DNA from 4 places in the Micromonospora sp. LOL_023 genome. Region 4 is predicted to be linked to each of the others. Evidence: riboswitches for the same ligand, from Rfam matches in the RefSeq annotation. Region 4 holds a riboswitch; each other region holds the start of a gene.
What was found. A riboswitch is a leader RNA that binds a small molecule or an ion and turns the genes downstream of it on or off. The one in region 4 is predicted to bind cyclic di-AMP.

Region 1 (5,512 bases), on a different contig from region 4:
GTGTTCGAACAGGTCGCTGCGGCTGACCACCGCGGGTCGGCGGATCAGCAACATCTCCAGGACCGCGAACTCCTTGCGGGTCAGGGTCAGCAGGATGCCGGACCGGCGCACCTCCCGGCGCGCCACGTCGACCTCCAGATCGGCGACCCGCAGCAGCGCCGGGGTGGTGACGGCCCGGCGGCGGCACAGTGCGCGCACCCGCAACACGAGTTCGGCGGTGACGAACGGCTTGACCACGTAGTCGTCCACGCCTGCCTGGAACCCGGCGATCCGGTCCCCGGCGCTGTCCAGGGCGGTCAGCACCAGGGCCGGCAGGGCCAGCCCGGCGCGGCGGCGGTGGCCGAGTTGGTGCAGCGAGTCCCCCTCCGGCAGGATGCGGTCGAGCACCAGGCAGTCGTAGTCGTTGACGCTCATGCTCAGGTCTGCCTGGCTCCAGTCCGCGGCCTGATCCACAGCGAATCCGCCCCCGCGCAACGCGGTGACCACAGCGCTGCGTACCTCGGGGTCGTCCTCGACCACCAGCACCCGCATGCGGGCGAGGCTAGCAAGTCGCCGTCACCGCAACGTTTCGTTGCCGGCAGTCCGTCGACCTGTCGGACACCTGGTCAGCTCGACCGACGACGGCGCAGTCGACCCGTTGTGCACAAACCCGATCGGCGGCGCGCTGCTCCCGCACAGCTGCCGACGAATCCGAACTGGATCTTCCCACCGGATTCGGTCCGGCTGGTCCAGGAGGCGTTGCGGACAGCGGCGACGTGTCGCCGGCAGCGGCACGGGCACCACCATCGGCGGTTCGAGGGCGACCCGGCCGGGCCAGGCGCGGTCGGCGCAGATGTGACCTTGCCCACCGCCGCATCGCACGCCCCGTGTCGGTCGGCGGGACGGCCACCCAGCCGGCCTGCCGCCCACCCGACGCCCGGACGGCCGCCGCGCCCCCGGCCGCCCGACCGGTGCCCGCAACGACCGACAGCACCGGAACCCCTGGCTGAGCTGGGCACACCGGACCGCCGCGGCGGCGGGGCAGCCAACGTGGAGCCCGTCAGGGTCCGCTATACACAACGAAGCCCGCCGATGCATCGGCGGGCTGGACAGGGCTATCGGCCAGACTGGCGTCGCGGTCCTGACTTGTCGGCGATTCCGCGTCGTAACAATCGGGGACTAGCGTGGGGACGGGGAGGGCAACCCCCGTCCCCACCATCAGTTACTGACACGCACGAGCGGTTTGGCGTCCAGATCGTGCGTGACGCGCGGGAGCCGGGCCACGCGAGTGGCTCTGGTTCCACCTCCTCTCGACAGGTGGTGCGTGGGCTGGCGGCGGAGTCCGGGCTGGCCCGCCGCCAGCCGTACGGCTGAGCGGTCGACGTGCTGACGCAGACCTCGCGTCAGCGTACGTCTGACCCTGATCTAGGGGCACGTCCATCAATGGAAGCGCTCCCATGCAGGGACTGTAGCCTGAGTCACGAGTTTGCGAAAGTCCAGAGGCTGATCAGCTCACGAAATGAAGGCGTGACGAGACGGTTACGACCAGGATCACAGGCCGGTGATCGCCGGAAACCCGGCCGTCACGTGCGCCAGGGCCCGGTCCGGACGGCTCGTTCGGCGGGTTCAGCGGCCGAACTGCTGGACCTCGGCGGTGGACCCGGCCACGATCAACAGCGCGTCCGGCGGGATCGTCGTTTCGGGTCGGGCGTAGCGCAGGTGCTGATCCCGCTCCTTGATTCCGACCACGGTGATGCCGTACCGCTGGCGTAGCCGCGACTCGGCCAGGGTCCGACCGGCGGTGTCGGCCGGGGCACACACCTTGGCGATGGCGAACCCGTCGTCGAACTCGATGAAGTCGAGCATCCGGCTGGCCAGCAGGTGGGCGACCCGGTCACCCATCGCCGCCTCCGGAAAGATCACGTGATGGGCGCCGACCGAGCTGAGGATCCGGCCGTGCTTGGCGGTGACCGCCTTTGCCCAGATCTCCCGCACGCCGAGCTCGGTGAGCGCCACCACGGTGAGGACGCTGGCCTCGATGTCGGACCCGATGGCGACCACGACGCACGGATGGCCGGTCAGCCCTAGCTGCCGGAGCACCTGCTCGTCCGTCGAGTCCGCCTCGACCACCCGGGGGAGCCGGTCGGCGAAGCGGTGCACCCGCTTGGGATGGTCGTCGATGCCCAGGACGTGGTGCCCGAGACGGCGCAGCGACAGCGCCACCTGTCCACCGAATCGGCCGAGCCCGACGACCACGACGCTGTCGTCGCCCGACGCGACAGGTGAAGCATTCTCGTCCGACATATCAATTCGCCCAAAGCTTTCAATTGGCATTTTTGTTCTTTATCGTACTTTATCAAGCAGAGAACCGGGCTGCAGCCAGACGTGACGGGGCACGACGTCAACCCCGAGTACGCCATCAAGTGCAGACAGTGGACATCACCGAATGTCGTTGCCCGGTAACGGATTTCCCCCAGGTCAACCACGGTTCCGGAGGTGTCGGGGCCAGCCATCGATCCGGTAGGCTTGCCTGCGGTCTCTGCCAGGCGGCACCCTCCGGTGCCGGCAGTGACCGCCGCCCAATCACCCCTCCGGGGTGAGCCGGGGAACCAAGTTTCCACTGGGGTGAATCCGCATCAGCGGTAGGGATCGTTCCGTCCCGAACCCGTCAGCTAACTCGGTCGGCGGCCAAGGAAAGGAACAGGATGACCGCACCCCTCCGCCGGCGGTTTCCGCTGGCTGCGGCGCTGGCCGCCGTCACCGCCCTACTCGCCGGGTTCGTCGTCGCGTCGCCGGCCGCCGCCCAGGAGTCCGATCCTGCGGGCGAAGGCGCACCACCGCTGCTCAGCGAGGTGCTCGAATCGACCGGACGCGGTTTCGTCGAGGCGAAGGCAGCCGTCGAGGAATCGCGTAAGCGGCAACTCCAGCTCAGTCTCGAACTGGAGAAGATCCAGGAACGACTGGACGCGCTGACCCCCCAGATCGGCGAGGTGGCCGCCAACTCGTACCGGCTCGGCCGGATCACCCCGGTGATGGTGCTGCTCAACAGCGCCAGCCCGGACGATCTGCTGGAGCGGGCCGAAGGCCTGGACATGATCGCCATGCACGACAACAAGCGGGTACGCGAACTCAACCAGGCACGCGAGCAGGCCGCCCGCGCCGTCGCGGCGATCGACGCCGAGGTCGCCCGCGAGGAGCAGCAGCTCACCGCCATGGACAAACAGAAGAAGGAGGCGGAGCGGGCCCTACGGCTGGTCGGGGCGGTCGCCACCAACGGCTTCGTCTCGGCTACCTCGCCGGTCGCCGCGCAGGCACCCCGCAACTCCGACGGCTCGTGGCCGGCACAGTCGTGCAGTCAGGACGACCCCACCACGTCCGGCTGCATCACCCCGCGTACCCAGCACGCGCTGAACGAGACCAGCAAGGCCGGGTTCAACCGCTTCGTCTCCTGCTTCCGGCCCGGTGGGCCGTTCGAGCACCCCAAGGGGCGCGCCTGCGACTTCTCCATGCAGTCCAGCGGATTCGGCGGCGACGCCTTCGGCGACGACCGGCTGTACGGCAACAACCTCACCGCGTTCCTGGTCCGCAACGCCGACAAGCTCGGCATCCTGTACGTCATCTGGTACCGCCAGTTCTGGTCACCGACGACCGGCTGGAGTTCCTACAGCGGTGCCGGCGGCGACCCGAGCAGTGACCACACCAACCACGTACACCTGTCCCTGTTGTAAGGGTTCGGCCCGGTCGGTCGGTCGCGCTGCCGGTCAGGAACGGGAGGTGCCGGTCAGTCACACTTGCCGACCGGCACTCCCCAGCAGGACGGACGGTGATCGGCCCGATCAGTCGGGCCGATCAGTCGGGCCGATCAGTCGGCGCGGGCCGAACGGCGCACCGGTGAACGGCCCGTCGGTTGCTGCGGCGGCGGGCCGGCCGGCCCGGCCTGCGGGATCGCCCGGGTGATCGGCTTGTCCGCCGCGACCGTGACCGGCTCGCCATGGTGGGTCAGCTCGATGGTGGCGTTCGGGTCGACGTCGCGCAACGAGTAGGTCACCTCGTCGTGCTGGACGGTCACCCGCAGCCGCATGCCCCGCCACATCATGGTGAACTCGAGCCGGTTGATCCGCTGCGGTAGCCGGGGCGCGAACGACAGCTCGCCGGTGTGATCGCGCATCCCACCGAACCCGGCGACCAACGCCAGCCACGCCCCGGCCAGCGCGGCCACGTGGATGCCGTCGCGGGTGTTGCGGTTAATGTCGTGCAGGTCCATCAACGCGGCCTCGCCCATGTAGTCGTGGGCGAGCTCCAGGTGCCCCGTCTCCGCCGCGAGCACCGACTGGGTGCACGCCGACAGGGACGAGTCGCGCACCGTACGCCGCTCGTAGTAGGCGAAGTTGCGCGCCTTCTCCTCGTCGGTGAAGGCATCGCCCCGCCAGTGCATCGCCAACGCCAGGTCGGCCTGCTTGACTACCTGCTTGCGGTACAGGTCGAAGTACGGGTAGTGCAGCAGCAGCGGGTAGTGGTCCTGTGGAGTGCCCGGGAAGTCCCACTCCTGGTGCCGGGTGAAACCGGCCGACTGCGGATGCACGCCCAACTCGTCGTCGTACGGCACGTGCATCGACAGCGCCGCGTCCCGCCAGGCCGCGGTCTCCTCGTCGTCGACGCCCAGCACCCAGGCCCGGTCGGTGTAGCGCAGCGCGTAGTCGGCCGCCGCGAGCAGGTTCCGCTGCGCCATCAGGTTGGTGTAGATGTTGTCGTCGACCACTGCGGTGTACTCGTCCGGGCCGGTCACCCCGTCGATGTGGAACCGGCCGTGCCGGTCGTGGTGGCCCAACGAACGCCACAGCCGGGCGGTCTCCACCAGCAGTTCCAGGCCGATCTCTCGCTCGAACTCCATGTCCCCGGTGGCCTGGACGTAACGGCGGACCGCGTCGGCGATGTCGGCCGCGACGTGGAACGCCGCCGTTCCGGCCGGCCAGTACGCCGAACACTCCTGGCCACGGATGGTCCGCCACGGGAACGCCGCGCCGTTGAGCCCGAGCATCCGGGCCCGCTCCCGGGCCTGGTCCAGAGTCGAATGCCGCCACCGCAGCACCGAGGCGACCGCCGCCGGCTGGGTGTACGTCAGCACCGGCAGCACGAACATCTCGGTGTCCCAGAAGGCGTGTCCGTCGTACCCCGGTCCGGTGAGGCCCTTCGCCGCTATCGGCCGCTGCTCGGCTCGGGCACCGGCCTGCAGCACGTGGAACAGGCCGAACCGGACCGCCTGCTGGATCTCCGGATCACCGTCCACCCGCACGTCCGAGTGGTCCCAGAAGTCATCGAGGTACTTGCGTTGCTCCGCGCAGAGCCCTTCCCAACCTGAGATGCGGGCACCGGCCAGGGCCGCGCCGACCTGGTCGCGCAGCGCCGGCAGGGAGCGCTGGCTGGACCAGCCGTACGTCAGCAGCTTGACCATCCGCAGCCGCTGCCCCGGCAGCAGCGTGCAGGAGACGGTGGTGCGTACCCAGTCGTCGAACCCCTCGGTGCTGACCGCGAC
Region 2 (5,512 bases), on a different contig from region 4:
TCACGCTGCGCGGTGCGACCGAGCTGGTCGGCGATCTCGGCCAGCCGGGCGGCCCGGCCCAGCGCCTTGCCGGTCCAGTAGGTGTCGTTGTCGAACCCGGCGAACGGGTCACCGGCCGCCGCCTGGTCCAGCTGGGCGGTGAGGGTGGCGAGGTCGGCGCCGGTGCTGGTGGCGACAGCCGGGACCTCCGGCAGTACGCCGTGGAAACGCATCGCGGTGCGGAACGACGTCGCGCCGACCAGGTTGCGCATCGGGCCCCGGGCCGACACGTAGGTCTCGGCGATCGGGCTGCCGCCGTTCAGGTGTTTCCACTGGTGGGGGTAGAGGGAGATCACCGTGCCGGTGGCGGAGCCCTCCCGGGCCGTCGTGGTGAAGCTGTAGGTGGCGTCGACCGTGCTGCTGGACTGCTGGTAGCCCCAGCTCACCCGGGTGCCGGTGACGTGCGAGTGGGCGTACTGGCCATAGCTGTCCATCAGCGCGGTCCGCCGGGCCGCGCTGGTACCGGCGCCGGTGGGCAGCAGCCCGACAGAGAGGTAGCCGCGGCCGGCGAGGTTGGAGGTGATCGTGGTCCCGGCGATGGTCCAGATCGCGCCACTCGGCGCGTACGCGACGTAGTCGTGGCCGCGCATCGAGAAGCCGATCCGGTTGCCGCTGTGGTGCCAGACGGTCGGCGTGCCGGGGAAGCTCAGCACCGCGTTGCCGCCGGTGACCTGGGCGTAGACGAACGGCAGGCCGTGGCCGATGGTGGTCCGCAGCGTGCGGGCGCCGTCGGACCAGTAGGGCGTGACCGTCCAGTCGCTCCAGCCGTCGACCTTGACGTCCGGTGAGTTCAGCCCGGCGACGCCGAGGGTGAACTCCCGGGTGTACGGGTAGTGGTACTCGCCGACGCCGGTCGGCGTGCCGGAGATGGCCGCCTGGGTGGTGTACGAGACCCCGAGTCCGCCGGAGGTCGGTTGGAAGGACATCGGGTGGGCGTGCAGCGGGTCGGAGTACGCGCAGTTGTAGCGCTTGAACAGCAGCGACGACCACCAGTCGTTGGTCGGCACCGCGCCGGTCGGGGCGTTGCCGGTGACGTACTGCCGCGGGTTGGCGGAGATGTTGCCGCAGGCGGTGGGGGCGGCGGCACCAGCCGGTCGGCTGGTGGTGTAGCTGCCGGCGCCGACGGTGGCGGCGTCGGCCGTACGCAGCATGCCGAAGATCAGTCCGCTGGCGAGGAGCGCCGTCGCGGTGGTGGCTGCCACGATCCGGCGCGGCGTCCGGCCTGGACGCCCGCCACGGATCGACAGGTTCATGGTGCCTCCGGTTCGGTCGGGCGTGCTACATGGTCGCGAAAGGTTTCACGTCCATTAATGAGCTATTGCCAGGACGTCACCAGAGATGCAGGCGTCTGTCAATATCCTGACCCGAACTTCCGTGGATTCGGAAGGTGTTGGTGGTCTTCGGTTGACAGCTGCGTTGAGCTTGCTATATATCTCTGTGAGAGCGCTCTCCTGAGCCTTGGGGCGACCACCACCCGTGGTAAGGCGGGTATCACCGACAGTCAAAAGAGCGCTTTCAGTCATCCCGTCGCGCCCTGTCATTGAGTGGCATCTGTCGGTCGCCGGTCAATCGGCGACCAGTGAAACCGTCATGTCCAAATGAGCCAGCCGAATACTTCGCCGGCTATTCGCCGGGCGGACGGTTCGACGATGGAACGAGTCGGCCCGTCTCCCGGACCCGGATGTGCGACGGCGGCGGCCACCAGAGGTGGCCGCCGCCGTCACCGGGGAGGGATCGGTTGGTCGGGTGGATCAGTAGACCGACAGGTGCACGTGGTTGGTGTGGTCGCTGGACGGGTCGCCACCGGCCCCGCTGTACGACTTCCAGCCACTGCTCGGCAACCAGATCCGCTTGTACCAGATCACGTAGAGCACGCCGAGCCGGTCGGCGTTGTTGATGTAGTAGTTCGCCAGGTTGTCGCCGTAGGTCTTGTCCCCGCCGGTGGCAACTCCGCCGAAGGTGTTGGGCTGAGCGGCGAAGTCGCAGGCCCGGCCCTTGGGATGCTCCCCGGAGCCGCCGTTGCGGAAGCAGGACACGTACCGGGTGAAACCGGCCGCCTTGGCCTGGTTGAGTGCGTGCAGCGTGCGTGGCGTGATGCAGCCCGACGTGGTCGGGTCACTGATGCTGCAGGACTCTGCCGGCCAGGAACCGTTCGCGTTGCGCGGTGCCGGGGTCGCCGACGCGCTGCCGGACCCGGATGACCCGGATGAGCCGGATGAGCCGGATGAGCCGGATGAGCCGGATGAGCCGGACGAGCCGGACGACGATCCGCTGGAGCTGGCCGCGGCTGCCCGTTCGGCCTCCTCGCGTTCCTGCTCCTCCGCGGCGACCGCCACGGCGAGCGCCCGTTCCGCCTGCTTCTTGCGCTGGTCCATGATGGTGACCTGTTTGCTCTGCTCGCGGATCTCATGCTCGATCGCGGCTTTCGACCGGGTCACCTGGTCGCGGGTCTCGTACAGCCCGCGGAGCTGCTTGTCCTCGTTGGCGGTCACCGCGCTCAGCGCCGCCGCCCGGTCCACGAAGCCCTCCGAGGTGCTGTTCAGCAGCGCGGAGACCGGACCGAGCCGGCCGTTGCGGTACGCGCGGTCGATGATGTGGCCGACGTTGCTGTTGCGGACCTCCAGCTCGGCCTCCACCTCGGTGAGCTGGTCGGTGAGCTGCCTTTGGCGCTTGCCGGAGTGCTGGAGCGCGGCCTTGGCATCGATCCAGCCCTTGGAGGCCGCGTCGAGCTCCTTGCGCAGACTGGGGGTGCCACCCTCGTCGTCGGCGCTGCCGGGTGCGCGGGCCGGTACGGCGCTGGCGGGTGCCGCGGAGCCGATCGGGGCGCCGGTGACGGCGATCAAGATTGCGGCTAATGGTGCTAACAGAGCGAATCGGGTTTTTCGCGCCGACCGAGGTCGGGCGTTCTTGTGGAGCGTCAACTTCACGGTGCAGGTTCCTTCCGTCAGCCGCCGACCGGGTTAGCTGACGGGTTCGGGACGGAAGATCCCTACCGCTGACGCGGATGCACCCCAGGTACGTGGTTCCCCGGCTCGCCGTACGGGCGATTAGGCGACGGTCCCCGCAGGCGCCGGAGGGGCGCCGCCCGAACGGAGACCGGGGCCGAGACTACCGGCTGTAGGGACTTCCGGCGCGGGATCGAGCGCTATCTTCTGTCAATAAAAATCGGAAATATGGCTACATGTTTGCTGTTTGTATCGCGGGAAGGTCACGAAACTTAAGCATCTGCTAATCACCAGTCCGCTGGTCCACAGGGGTCGGCTGGCGACAGTGGCTCGACTTGTAGCGTGGCGTGTTCTATCCCAAACTCTCCGTGCAGGAGCTGGCGGGCGTCGCGCAACGCGACGCCGACCTCTACCGACGGGTCGACGGTGAGGTGCGCCGACGCGACCTCCATGCCGGGCGTCAGTGTCCACACATGCAGATCGTGCACGTCGCAGACCCCCGCAACGGTCGCCAGCCGGCTCCTGACCCGAGGCACGTCCACGTGCTCTGGCGCCACCTGAATCAGAATCCGCAGTGCCGTGCGGGCGAGTCGCCAGGTGCGCGGCAGGATGAACACGCCGACGCCGACGGCGACCAGCGGGTCGGCGTACCACCACCCGGTCGTGGCGATGACGACGCCAGCCACGATCACGCCGACCGACCCCAGCAGGTCGGCGAGCACCTCCAGGTAGGCGCCACGGACATTGATGCTTTCCCGGGCGCCGGCACGTAGCAGCCCGAAGGCCACGATGTTGGCGACCAGTCCGGCCGCCGCCACCACCAACATCGGTTCGGCCGCTACCGGCTGCGGCGCGCCGACCCGGCGTACCGCCTCGATCAGTACGTAGAGCGCGACGCCGGCGAGCAGGACCGCGTTCGCCAGCGCGGCGAGCACCTCCAGCCGGTAGAGACCGAAGGTGCGCTGAGGATCGCCGCTACGCCGTCGGGTCGCGGCGATCGCGGCGAGAGCCATCCCGATCCCGAGTACGTCGGTGAACATGTGTCCGGCATCGGAGAGCAACGCCAGCGATCCGGTGAGCAGGGCGGCCACCGCTTCGACGACCATGAACGTCGCCAGCAGGACGAACGCGGCCCACAACCGTCCGTAGTGTCGCTGCCCGGCGGCGCTCGCGCCGTGATCATGTCCCGCACCCACACCGTCACCATCCGTCGCCTGGCATCGCCAGACCAGACTAATGCTCACATGGCAATATGTGCAATCGACTGGCGATGCGCGACCGGCCGGCGGCGCGTGATGAATCGGCGGTGCGATCAGTCGGTCACGTCGATCGTCACCAGCCGCTGGGTCGCCCGGGACAGCGCGACGTAGAGCGTCCGGACACCGGCTTCGGACTCGGTGCGGATCTCGTCCCCGGCCACAAGCACCACCCCGTCGTACTCCATGCCCTTGGCCTGCAGGCTCGACACCACCTGTAGCCGAGGATCCGCCAGGTCGGTGAGCCAGCCGGCGACATCGCCGCGACGGGCCACCGCCGCGATCACCCCGACGGTCCCCTCCACCTCGGCGAGGAGCCCGCCGACCGCGTCCCGGACCGCCACCGGCAGCGCCGAGGCGGCTACCCGTTCCCGTCGCGGCGCCACGCCGGTGGAGCGCACTGCGGTGGGCAGCAGGGCGTCCGGGGCGATCTCCCGGATCACCCCGGCCGCCAACTCGAAGATCTCGGCCGGATTGCGGTAGTTCGTGGTGAGCTGGAACTCCCGCCGGGGTCGCCGTCCCAACGCCCGGTCCCGGGCCTGGGCGAGCTCGGCCGGATCGCCTGTCCACGCGGTCTGCGCGGGGTCGCCGACCACCGTCCACGAGGCGAGCCGACCGCGTCGGCCGATCATCCGCCACTGCATCGGCGACACGTCCTGCGCCTCGTCGACCACCACGTGGGCGTACTCGCGGTAGTCGGCGGGCCGATCCCGGGCCGCCGCCCGGGCGGCACGCTCGCGGTCGGCGAACGTCGTCACCTCGCGTACCCCACCGGCGAGCTGGTACGGGTCGCTCGGGCGCCGCCGCGGCTGCGGCGGCCGGCCGAGCAGTTCGTCCAACTCGTCCAGCAGCGCCACGTCGGCGATCGTCGGCCCCTGCTCGGCCAGGTCATGGAAGGACTCGACCAACGTGGCGACCTCCGCCGGGTCGAGGATGCCCCGGGCGTAGCGACGCAGCCGTGCGGGCTGGGCCAGCCAGGCCAGCACGTGCCGGGGCAGCAACCGCGGCCACCAGGCGCGCAGGAAGTCGCGGAAATCGTCCCGATCCGACAACTCGTCTTCGAACTCGGCCTGGCCCGACAGCCGCGATGCCGCGACCAGCTGCCGGGCCTGGGCCCACAACGCGTCGAAGAGTCCGTCGATGCCGGCCCGCCGGACCTCGTTGCGGCGGGCACCCTTCGGCAACGCCCGCGCCCGGATGCCGTCCAGCTCCGCACCCTGTAGCCGTAGCAACTGCCCCCGGTAGAGCAGCCGAAGCTCGGTCGGTCCGTCC
Region 3 (5,512 bases), on a different contig from region 4:
GCCGGCCGAGGAGATCGAAGGTCGGGTACAGATCCGGCTGGCCCGCCAACACGAGGTGCTCTACGGCGCGGATCCACCACAGATCGAGGTGATCCTCGACGAGGCGGCCCTGCGCCGGGTGACCGGCGGGCAACGCATCCTGCGGGAGCAACTGCGGCACGTGGCCCAGATGTGCGCCGCGCCGCACATCACTGTCCGGGTGCTGCCCTTCGCCGCCGGCAGCAACACGGTGCTCGGCCCGTTCGTCATCCTGCACTTCGCGGATCAGGCCGACGCCGACGTCGTGTACGTGGAGAGCGCCCTGGTCCAGGAGGTGATCGACCGGGGCGGTGAGGTGCGGTCCTATCAGCACGTCTTCGACCGGCTGCGGGCGGAGTCGCTGTCCCAGGCGGATTCGGTCGCGATGCTGCGACACCTGGCCGAGAGTCTCGACGACCACGACGCGGGCTGATCGGCGTCGACCAGCCCGCGGTCCCGGTCACGGGCCGCCGACGGCTCCACGCTGATCGGGCACCCAGGGCTCGATGGTCACCGGGTCGGACAACCCCGCCAGCCGGCACATCTCCCGAGCGCGCATCACCGCCCGGCTCACCTGCCCGTACTGGCGTTCCTCATCGGTGCTGAACAAGATGACCATCAGGCCCTCGTGACGACCCCAGAGTTCGAAGGGCCGCGGTCGCAGCCGGTCGCCGATCCAGGCGCAGCAGACTGGGATGAAGGCCGCCACCAGCAGGGCCAGATAGCCACCGGCGCTGACCTCGTGCAGGCTCTTGGTGAAGCCGATGGTCATCGCGATCCCGGCGAGCACCACGGCGGTCACGGCGACGGCACGACCGGTGAGCCGGTCGCGAGGACCACGTGCGGTCCGCAACTCGGTGAGGCTGCGGATGGCGAATCGGCGGCCGGCGACGATGAACCACTCGGGCGTTACACAGATGCCGGGCTGCCGGTAGAAGGCGGGCCCCGGGTAGCGGCCGCCCCGACCGCGCGGATCGACCTCGACACCGTCGGTAGGCGGGGACTGCCTCAGGAAGCGGCTGTTGCGGGCCCTGGGGATCAAGGGCTGGTCGGCGCTGCGCGCGCCGCGATGCTGGTCCGGACGGGTGGTCGGGGATCCGCGTAGGGGTGGGGTCTGGCGAGTTGCACGCATGGCTGCCTCCGAAGGGCTCGCGCGGCGCTGACCTTGCGCGTCCATTGTGCAAACAGCGAGCTACTCGATGGAAGGTGCGCAATCTGCCACCTAGCAGATCGACGTACGGCAGGGAGCATCCTGGATGGCAATAAGCGGCATATGTTCTTATTTATCCCAGTGGATGCCCGCCGACAACTGCGCATTGCGACTAAAGCCGCGCATCACCCAGGACACCCCGGACCCAACCCTGCCGCCACCGGGCGACCAGCCGGCCGACCGAATCGCCCCGTCCCAATCACCATAGAGCCACAATCACCTACCCTCAGTAACTATTGATAAATATCACCTTGGGCAATGCCAGAATCACGATCACACCACTTTCCGGAGATAACCGCGACAGCTAAGTTAGACCTACTGGTCCGGTCGCCAGTCACCGACCGTGGTGACGCTGGTCCAGCGCCGCCGAATCACCACCCGGAGATCACGCCGAGTAACCTTTCGGTAATCGACAGTTGGTGACCCGGGGACCCACCGAACAGCGTTCCGGGGTGAATCCGCGCTCAGCGCGGTAGGGCGACTCCTTCCCGCCCGAATCCGTCAGCTAACCCGGTAGGCGGCGATGGAAGAAGGGTCCTGTTTTCTTGTCATCAGCGCGGATTCTGCTGCGCACCCTCGTGCTGGCCGGCGTAGCCGTCGGCTTGGCGGTACCGGCGAGCGCCGTCTCGGCCCAGCCCTCGGTCAGCGAACTGACGCAGCAGATCAACAAGGAATCCGAAGAGTTGGCGAAAGTCGTCGAGTCGTACAACCGACTCAACGAGGAAGCCAAGGCGACCCGCGCCGCGGCCGAGGAGATCGACACCAAGCTCGGTCCGCTCCAGAAGGAACTCGCCCAGGCGGAGATCGAGGTCGGGCAGATCGCGATCACCGCGTACAAGACCGGTGGGTTGAGCACCGCCAGCGCACTGCTCGACGGCACCTCCGACACCTTCGTCCACCGCCTCGGCACCCTGGACCATCTGGCGAGGGATCGTCAGCAGCGGCTCAGCAGCTTTACCGACACCCAGGTGACCTACCTGGCTGAGCAGGAGAAGCTGCAGGCCGCGCTGGCCAAGCAGGATGCCCAGGTCAAGGAGCTCGCCGACCGCAAGAAGAAGATCGAAGCGGAAATCGACGAGCTGATGGAGAAGCGGGAGGAGGCGTACGGGGCGGCCAGCCAGGCCGGTTCGTCCTACTCCGGGCCGATCCCATCGGTCGCCGGCGCCGCCGGCACCGCCGTCGAGTTCGCCTACGGTGCGATCGGCAAACCGTACGTGTGGGGTTCCAGCGGACCGAACGGCTACGACTGCTCGGGCCTGACGCTCGCCGCCTGGCGGGCCGCCGGCAAGAGCCTGCCGCACAACGCCGCAATGCAGTGGGACCGGGTGGCGAAGATCAACCGGGGCGCTCTGCAGCCAGGTGACCTGGTGTTCTACAACGGCCTTGCCCACATCGCGCTCTACGTCGGCAACGGCCAGGTGATCCACGCTCCGACCTTCGGCCGTCCTGTCGAGCTGGCCAGCGTGGACATGATGGCACCGTACGGCTTCGGCCGGGTGACCTGATCTCCCGGAGCACCGACGCCGACGAAGTGGCCCGGCATCCGTTACGGATGCCGGGCCACTTCGTGATCAGAGACGTCGCGGGGTGGGAGAGGGTCAGGCCGCCTGCAGACCCTCTGCGCGGGCCAGTTCCCGGAGCCGACCCAGTGCCTGGATCTCCAGTTGCCGAATCCGCTCGCGGGACAGCGAGAACCGAGAGGCGACCTCGGTCAACGAGTGCTCCCGGCCATCCTCCAGACCGTAGCGGGCCCGCATGATGCCGGCCGACCGGTCGTCGAGGTGGTTCAGCAGACCCTCGATCCGCTGGCGCTCGAGCCCGGTGAGCACGATGTCCTCCGGCGACGGCGCGTCGCTGTCGGCCACCAGGTCACCGAGCTTGGTGTCACCGTCGTCGCCGACCGGGGTGTCGAGCGACACCGTGTCCTGCGACCAGCGCACCAGCTCGTGGACCCGTTCCACCGGCACTCCGAGGGACGCGGCGATCTGCTCCGGCTCAGGATCCGAGCCGAGCTCACGGGTCAACTGCCGGGCGGTGTTCCGCATCCGGTTGACGTCCTCGACGAGGTGCACCGGCAGCCGGACGGTCCGCTCCTGCTGAGCGATGGCCCGGCTGATTGCCTGACGGATCCACCAGGTCGCATAGGTGGAGAACTTGAAGCCGCGCTCGTAGTCGAACTTCTCCACCGCTCGCACCAGGCCGGTGTTGCCCTCCTGGATCAGATCCAGCATCGGCATGCCGGAGCGGACGTAACGGCGCGCGATCGACACCACCAGCCGCAGGTTGGCCCGGATGAACAGGTCCTTGGCCCGCTCGCCCTCGGCGACCAGCCGCTCCAACTCCTCACGGCTGACACCGGCGCGCGGCACCCCCTGCTCCAGCAGGTGCTCCGCGTAGAGGCCGGCCTCGATCGCCTTGGAGAGGTCGACTTCCCGGGCCGCGTCGAGCAGCGGCGTGCGAGAGATTTCATGCAGGTAGACGCCGACCAGGTCCCGCTCCTCGGCAACCTCGTCGGTCCGCAAAGCCATCGGCTTCTCCACGTTGCTCACGGTCCCCTCGTTGACCCCACTTGCCCTGTTACCTACGACCCGCATCTTCATCAGCCTCTCCCCCCGTCTCGTCTGCCTCCTGCCGACGGGCCCGTTGCGCCGGGCTTCGCCGATCGGCGCCGACACCTACACAACAGATGAGACGCGCCAGGGATTCCGTCTCGTGAGTCGAAGCTGACACGATTGCCTGAGTAATCGCTGTGAACAGGATTGGCGTTTCCTGCCAGGCCCCTCGGTCGCCGCGTCGCGCGAGGGCAGCCGGCCGCGCCGAACCACCGGCGGCGACGACATTTCGCGGGCACCCAGGACACCCATGACGCCCGGCGCACCGCGGCGATTCCCGTCACTGTCCCTCCTGCGATCCTCGTCACTGTCGATCCGACACGGCGTCACCGCCGACCCGGCTCGACCAACGAACCTCGGTTCACGACTGGGAGTACGGTCGAGGCAGGGTGCACGGTTCATCACCGGACGACCCAGGGACGCCGGACAGGGCCGATCCGGACGGCCCCGGCCGTCGAAGGAACATTCCCGCCGCAGACCGCCGGCAAACAGCCAGCACGCCGAGAAGGCGACAAATCACGCAGGCGGCCCGGTAATCGGTGCACCAGCAGGCAGCCGGACGGTCAACTGCTGCCGGATCAGCCCGGCCACCTGCGCCGTGTCACCCCGCGCATCGATCACGACAAACTCCGTGGACTCCGGCAACGACCAGTAGGCGGTGGCGCTGCGGACCAGATGCTCCAACGACTCGCGGTCGGTGCCGCGCGCCTCGATACGCTGGCGGGCCTCGGCCGGGGGCAGCCACAGCAGAAAGGTGATGTCTGGCCGGGGGAAGACCCGGTAGGCGAGGCGGGCGATCCGCTCCCAGCCGCCGCCGACCCCGTGGGTACGGAGACTGACGTACTGGCAGACGGCGTACCGGTCCATCACGGCGACCGCGCCGGACGAGCCTACGTTCGCGCGGGCGATCGCCAGCCACCGCAGCACGGCCTCGAAGAGCATCAGTCCACTGCGGCCGATCAGCCGTCGGGCATCCGGCCGGCCGAGCCGGACCGCGAGGCGATCCAGCCAGCGCCGGCCACCGGCGTTGCGCCGGTACCGTGCCGGCAGGCCGGCCGCGGTCATCCCCTTGGCGAGCAGATGCGCCTGAGTGGTCTTACCTGCCCCGTCGATGCCGACCAGGGCGATCCGCCGAATTCGCACCGCGGAGCGTGGGGCCGCGGCAAGCTCCGATGTGGGCTCCGCACCGATGGACGGTGTGGGTGGGTGGCCGGGAAGCTGACATGGGGACGGTCCGGGAGGTGCCTTGATCTGTGTGACGAGCACGTATCCAACGGTACCGAGCCCATGCACCCCAGCAGCCGAGCGACGAGGTCGGATGGTGGATCTGATCCACCGCCCGATCGAAACCCCGGTCACCGACGCGACCTTCGCGGAGAGTCTGACCCGGCCGGTCGACGCGATCCACCTGCACGGTGTTCTCCGCCACCATGCTCATGGTGCACAAACTACTGAGTTTCTCGCAGCACTACTGCGATTTCGCTCGGGCCCTGCCATTGGCCCGGTCACTGCGGGAACAGATCGACTGGGAGCGGGTACGCAGGGAGTCCGCGCACGGCTCGACGTGGTGCCGGACGACCAGCAACCCGACGTGGTGCCGGACAACCAGCAGGAGGTGGACGATGACGCCGACAAACGGGCAGCAGGCCGGTCAACCCGGACAGCAGGCCGG
Region 4 (5,512 bases):
TTCGGCGACCAGGCGGTCGCGGAGCTTGTCGAGCTGAACGATCGCCCACTCCAGCGACTCGCAGCCGAGCTTGTGGCACTGGCCGCACTTGGGCCAGATCCGACCGTCCGGTGAGTGGTGGGCTGCCCGGATGTCCCGAGCCGCCTGATCGATCTCGTCTTGGCTGGGCGCCGGGTCGGGTTCGTCGGTTTGGCACTCGTGCTCGTGGCCGGAGTCCGTCTCCAACCAACGGTCGTCATCCATGGCAGTCATCCCTCGATGGTGTTACCTGCTGTTGTGAGATGTCAACAGCAGGTCCAAATGGTCCAAAGTTCAGGGCGTGGAACTCGTCGGCGCATGGGAGCTTGCCGAGATGCTCGGTGTCACCAGACAGAGGGCGTGGGTGATCAGCCGGCACCGGGACTTTCCCGCACCAGTCGCCAAGCTGCGTATGGGCGACGTGTGGAACCGGGCCGATGTCGTCGACTGGATCAAGCAGCATCGGCCACACCAGCAGCAGCCTGACGGCTGACACGGTCGGAACCGGCTCAGCCGGCCTTCAGGTAGACGGCAGATCGGCCAGCACATGGCCGTCGCGACGCCACCAGGCTGAACGCGCCGGACGCGCCGCCCCGGCAAATGCGAAACGCTGATGCGCGTCGGCGACGCGTACGTCCCGCAGTCGCATCCGCCCGACGACGTATCTCCTCGGCGGCAGCACGGACCGCGTCGCTCTCGAATGCGAGCTAGTGGTTCGGCCCCCTGCGGTTTCGGTCACCTGGCAACACAAAGCCCTGGTTGGGACTAGCGTCCTGACCAGGGCTTTCGGGGTGGAGCGGGTGACGGGAATCGAACCCGCACTGTCAGCTTGGGAAGCTGATGTTCTGCCATTGAACTACACCCGCGAGCGGTCCTACTCTACCTGGTCCGCACGGCAGGTACGCAACAGCCCGTCAGGCGCGCCGATCAGCAGGCAACCGCCGTGGGCATCGAGCTGTGGGCGCTGCTGCTAGCCGGATCCAGCCAGACCTGGACCGCGGCGTCCTCGGCGACGGCGGTCAGTTGGCCGGTGGTGCCGCCCCGATGCGCCATCATCGCCACGTCGACGGTGAACTCGAACAGTCGCCAGTCGACATTGGGCACCGCCCGCAGGTCGTCGGCGAGCTGGGCGACCTTGTCGACATCGGTCACCGGGTGGGCGCGGCCGGCGAGATACGCCTCGTCGTCGCTCTCCTCCGGCGGAAACGAGTGCAGCGCGTACCGCCCGTCGCGTTCCAGGTCGCGCCGCTTCGGCGAGTCGATGATGAAGCAGTACAGCCCGTGGTCGGTGATCACCGGCGAGACCGGGTGGATGCGGGGGCCGCCGTCGGCCCGGACCGTGGCGAGGTAACCCAGGCCAGGGCCGTACTGCTGCATGAGGAGCCGGATCGCCGTGGCCAGCCGGGGCTCATCGGCTGCGAACTCGGACCAAGTTGCCATGTCGACAGTCTAGTCGAACACCTGTTCGAATTGGTAGCCGACGTGCCGGTCTTCAACGCCCTGTCCAGGTCGTCCGGGCTGTGGTCGCTATCGTGTGACGATGCTCCTCTCCGACCGGGACATCGTCGCGGAGACCAAGACCGGTGGCCTCTCCCTCGACCCGTTCGAGCCGTCGCTGATCCAGCCGTCGAGCATCGACGTCCGGCTCGACTGCCACTTCCGGGTCTTCAACAACCACCTCTACACCCACATCGACCCGGCCACCCGCCAGGACGACCTGACCTCCCAGGTCGAGGTGCCGACCGGGGATCCGTTCGTGCTGCACCCTGGCGAGTTCGTGCTCGCCTCGACGCTCGAAGTCGTGTCACTGGGCGACGGGCTCGCCGCGCGGCTGGAGGGCAAGTCGAGCCTCGGGCGGCTCGGTCTGCTCACCCACTCCACCGCCGGGTTCATCGATCCTGGCTTCTCCGGTCACGTCACCTTGGAGCTGTCCAACGTCGCGAACCTGCCGATCAAGCTCTGGCCGGGGATGAAGATCGGTCAGCTGTGCATCTTCCGGCTGTCGTCGCCCGCCGAGCACCCGTACGGCTCATCGGCCTACGGCTCGCGGTACCAGGGTCAGCGGGGTCCAACGCCGAGCCGATCCTGGCAGCAGTGGCACACCTGGCCTACCGGATAGCAGTGGCGAAAGGCGCCCTCCCAGGCCGGGGGGGGACATGGGAGGGCGCCTTTCCGGTGGCCGGTGCCGCCGCGCGACGGGGGGATCTAGCGGCGTGCGCCGGGCCATGGGGAGAAGTGACGTCTAGCCGGGCCTGCCGTAGCTGTGCACGCCGGAACCGATCTTGCGCATCGCGATCGGCTCACCGGTCTGCGACGCGTGCACGATCCAGCCGTCACCGACGTACATCCCGACGTGGGACAGGCTGTAGTAGAAGATGAGGTCGCCCGGTCGCAGCTCGTCCCGGCTGACGTTGCGGATCAGCTGCCGCTGCTGGGCGGCGTTGTGTGGCAGCGAGACACCGCCCTGGCGCCACGCGGCCGAGGTCAGACCCGAGCAGTCGTAGCCGGTCGGGCCGGCGGAGCCCCAGATGTACGGCTTGCCGATCTGGGCGCAGGCGAAGGTGACCGCCTTGCCGGCGGCACCGCCGGGGTAGGTCGCGGGGCACGGCGCGGGGCGCAGCGAGCCGAGCGTGGTCGTCGCGCCGTATGCCTGCAGCCGCAGGTCCTGGAGCCGGTCGACCTCGGCGTCGATCTCCTTGGCCTTCGCCGCGAGCTGGGTTTCGGTGCTGGTCAGCTCGGTGACCAGCTCGTCCAGCGGCGCCTTCTCTGCGGCGTACTTCTCCTTCAGGTCGACGACGACCTGGACGTCCCTGGACTGCCGGCGGGCGAACTGGTCGAGCAGTTCGAGCTGGTCGGCGAGGTGGGTCGGCTTCCCACTGGTCAGGATCGCGGTCATCATCGACGGGCTGCCGCCCTTGTACGACCGTGCGGCGAATTCGCTGACCCGCTCCATGGCCAGGTCGATCTGGATCTGCAGCGGCTGGATCTTCTTTTGCAGGGCCGCCGCCTGGCTCTTCTTGGTGGCGAGATCCTGCCGTACGGCGTTGTGCCGCTCGATGGTCGGCTCGAGCTCGGACCAGGCGTCGTCGATCTGCGCTTCGATCTGCGCGACAGTCGGTTGCGCCTGCGCTGGCGCTCCGACCAGCAGAAGTCCGATGCCGGTGGTGGCGGCGACAGCCGCGGTGAGGATTCGTCGACGTACGGGCGGCGCTGTTCGTCCGTGGTCCTGGCTGGACCATCCGGAGTGCCGCCGAGGGGCTCTCGTAGCCACCGGACTCCTTGTCCGCAGACCGCCTACCGGGTCAGCTGACGGGTTCGGGCGGAAAGGAGACGCCCTACCGCAGTTGATCCTGCGGATGCACCCCAGGTGCTGTGGTCCCCGGCTCGTCGTTCGCGACGATTCGGCAGTGTCAGGTCGAGGTCAACCGGGTTGGTTGACGTCCTCCCGACTCGACGATCCCCAAGGGTAGAGAGACCGCTTCTCCGTACGCAAGCGAGACAGCTACTCATATCTTTGCGTATTCGAGTGGTTGCCATTAGTGTATCGGCGCTTGTCGCTCAGGCGTTCGAATCCCGCCGGCTGGACCGGCACTTTCGCACCGGCCCAGCCCACTTTCCACCGGCGGTCAACTAACCGGCTTGACCTGGTCAGACCCGTTTTGACCTGCCATCTCAGCCCACTCGGCGGAATCCGACCAGCGGCATGTGGTCGATATTCTCGATTTGCACTGGTTGTCCGGCGCGGGGCGCGTGGACCATCAGGCCATTGCCGATGTACATGCCCACGTGATGTAGGTCACTGAAGAAGAAGACCAGGTCGCCGGGGAGCGCCTCGGCCCGACCGACCGGAACCGCCTGGTTCCACTGGGATCCGGTGAAGTGGGTGAGCTGGACGCCGGCACTCGCCCACGCGTACTGGGTCAGGCCCGAACAGTCGAACGAGTTCGGACCGGTGGCACCCCAGACGTACGGCTTGCCGATCTGGGCGCAGGCGGTACGCAGGGCGGTGCCGGCGGCGCCCCCGACCGAGACCGCCGGGCAGGGGCCGGAGACTCCGGAGCTTCCGGTGTAGCCAGCGGTCTGGTACGCGGCGGCCCGCGCCTGCTCCAGCCGCTCGATGTCGGCGTCGATCGTCTTACGCCTGGCGGCGAGTTCCTCGTCCTGCGCCTGCTGCCTGGCGATCAGCGCGTCGAGCGCCTGCTTCTCACTCAGATAGCGGTCCCGGGCGTCCAGGACGGCCGCGATCTGCTGCTGCCGTTGACTGGAAATCCGGTCCAGCACCATGAGCTGGTCAGCGAGACTGGTCGGCGAGCCCGATTTCAGCAGCGCGTTGAATTCGCTGGACGGGCCGGTGCGGTAATAGCGGTTGGCGACCTCACCGATCTCGGTCGCGGCCAGGTCCGCCTGCAACGCCAGCGGCCGGATCCGCTCGTCGAGCTCGGCGGACTTCTTCCGGTTGGCCTTCAGCTCGCTGTGCACCTTGTTGTACTGCTCGATCACCGGCTCCAGCTTGCGCCACTGGGCATCCAGCTCGTCCTCGATCTGGGCCAGCGTCGGCTGGGCGTGCCCTGGAACCGCCGATGACAGCACCCCGGCGGCCACGATCGTCAGGGTCAGTACGAATCGGGCGACCCTGACGATTGACTGCTTCCCGTACCCAGAATGCAACTTGGTGTGATTGCGAGTGCGCAAACGGGTGAGCACACGTGCCATTGGCAGCGACTCCTTCATTGACGATCGCTGGGCCTCGCACACGGGGAATCGGAGGCCGACGTACACAGCGGTCGGTGATTCACCTTATTGGAACGGCACGCATTGGATCAAGGCCGACGCCCCGGTCCACGCACACACCCGGCGGCACCGGACGATGCGGGGGCGGTTGACTGCGGGGCAGTTTGACCGCGGCCACCTCACGCCGTTGGTGGGGCACCCTGGTCCACGTGGGGTGTTCCGCCGCGTACCGGCCAGAGCCACCGGGACAACAGGCGGACCGCGCCGGCCGCGACCGCCCCGACCAGGACGCCGGTCGCGTTGTTGACCCAGTCGTAACCGACGCACTCGCGGCCCATCCCCAACACGGCCTGGCCGAGCTCCACGGCCGCCGGGGCCAGCAGCAGTACCCCGACGGCGATCAGCGGCCGGCGCACCGCCAGCACGGTGCAGAACGCCAGCGGCACGAACATCGCGATGTTGCCGACCCGTTCCCCCAACGAGCCCACCGTCACCAACCCGGACCAGAGCACCGACGGGTCGGTCAGGGACCGGACGCAGGCCGCGATCACCTGGCCGTCCGGCCCGTCGACCGACACCCCGGGAGCGAGCGGTACGCCGACGCCGGTCGGTGCCGGTGGCAGGGTCAGGGCGGCGATCGCGGCGGCCCCGACGAACATGCCGAGCGTCGGCCAGCGGGCCCAGCCGAGCCGCCGCGCCAGTGGCCGGTGCGTCACCAGGCCGACCGCCGTCACCAGCGCGAGCAGGACGAACGGCCAGGGTT

Region 1: linked by a shared signal. The riboswitch ahead of ACFHVL_RS04375 (coiled-coil domain-containing protein) and the one ahead of ACFHVL_RS05385 (NlpC/P60 family protein) in region 4 are both predicted to bind cyclic di-AMP.
Region 2: linked by a shared signal. The riboswitch ahead of ACFHVL_RS24345 (coiled-coil domain-containing protein) and the one ahead of ACFHVL_RS05385 (NlpC/P60 family protein) in region 4 are both predicted to bind cyclic di-AMP.
Region 3: linked by a shared signal. The riboswitch ahead of ACFHVL_RS17315 (NlpC/P60 family protein) and the one ahead of ACFHVL_RS05385 (NlpC/P60 family protein) in region 4 are both predicted to bind cyclic di-AMP.

What each region holds. Positions count from the first base shown of each region.
Region 1 covers NZ_JBHMIM010000005.1:54,463-59,974, forward strand. The annotation lists gene ACFHVL_RS04365 (winged helix-turn-helix domain-containing protein) at 1-531, opposite strand, end outside; gene ACFHVL_RS04370 (potassium channel family protein) at 1,606-2,283, opposite strand; cyclic di-AMP (ydaO/yuaA leader) riboswitch at 2,546-2,682, shown strand; gene ACFHVL_RS04375 (coiled-coil domain-containing protein) at 2,685-3,707, shown strand; gene ACFHVL_RS04380 (glycoside hydrolase family 65 protein) at 3,842-5,512, opposite strand, start outside.
Region 2 covers NZ_JBHMIM010000052.1:40,833-46,344, reverse strand. The annotation lists gene ACFHVL_RS24350 (hypothetical protein) at 1-1,292, opposite strand, end outside; gene ACFHVL_RS24345 (coiled-coil domain-containing protein) at 1,791-2,882, opposite strand; cyclic di-AMP (ydaO/yuaA leader) riboswitch at 2,973-3,103, opposite strand; gene ACFHVL_RS24340 (cation diffusion facilitator family transporter) at 3,272-4,180, opposite strand; gene ACFHVL_RS24335 (HelD family protein) at 4,297-5,512, opposite strand, start outside.
Region 3 covers NZ_JBHMIM010000030.1:15,523-21,034, reverse strand. The annotation lists gene ACFHVL_RS17325 (helix-turn-helix domain-containing protein) at 1-451, shown strand, start outside; gene ACFHVL_RS17320 (DUF6232 family protein) at 479-1,150, opposite strand; cyclic di-AMP (ydaO/yuaA leader) riboswitch at 1,607-1,763, shown strand; gene ACFHVL_RS17315 (NlpC/P60 family protein) at 1,774-2,733, shown strand; gene ACFHVL_RS17310 (sigma-70 family RNA polymerase sigma factor) at 2,827-3,756, opposite strand; gene ACFHVL_RS17305 (dTMP kinase) at 4,357-4,977, opposite strand; partial or broken gene ACFHVL_RS17300 (hypothetical protein) at 5,156-5,396, shown strand; gene ACFHVL_RS17295 (hypothetical protein) at 5,463-5,512, shown strand, end outside.
Region 4 covers NZ_JBHMIM010000006.1:120,719-126,230, forward strand. The annotation lists gene ACFHVL_RS05360 (hypothetical protein) at 1-252, opposite strand, end outside; gene ACFHVL_RS05365 (hypothetical protein) at 320-511, shown strand; tRNA gene ACFHVL_RS05370 (tRNA-Gly) at 811-884, opposite strand; gene ACFHVL_RS05375 (pyridoxamine 5'-phosphate oxidase family protein) at 946-1,458, opposite strand; gene dcd (dCTP deaminase) at 1,559-2,137, shown strand; gene ACFHVL_RS05385 (NlpC/P60 family protein) at 2,261-3,289, opposite strand; cyclic di-AMP (ydaO/yuaA leader) riboswitch at 3,295-3,435, opposite strand; gene ACFHVL_RS05390 (NlpC/P60 family protein) at 3,691-4,620, opposite strand; gene ACFHVL_RS05395 (VanZ family protein) at 4,929-5,512, opposite strand, start outside.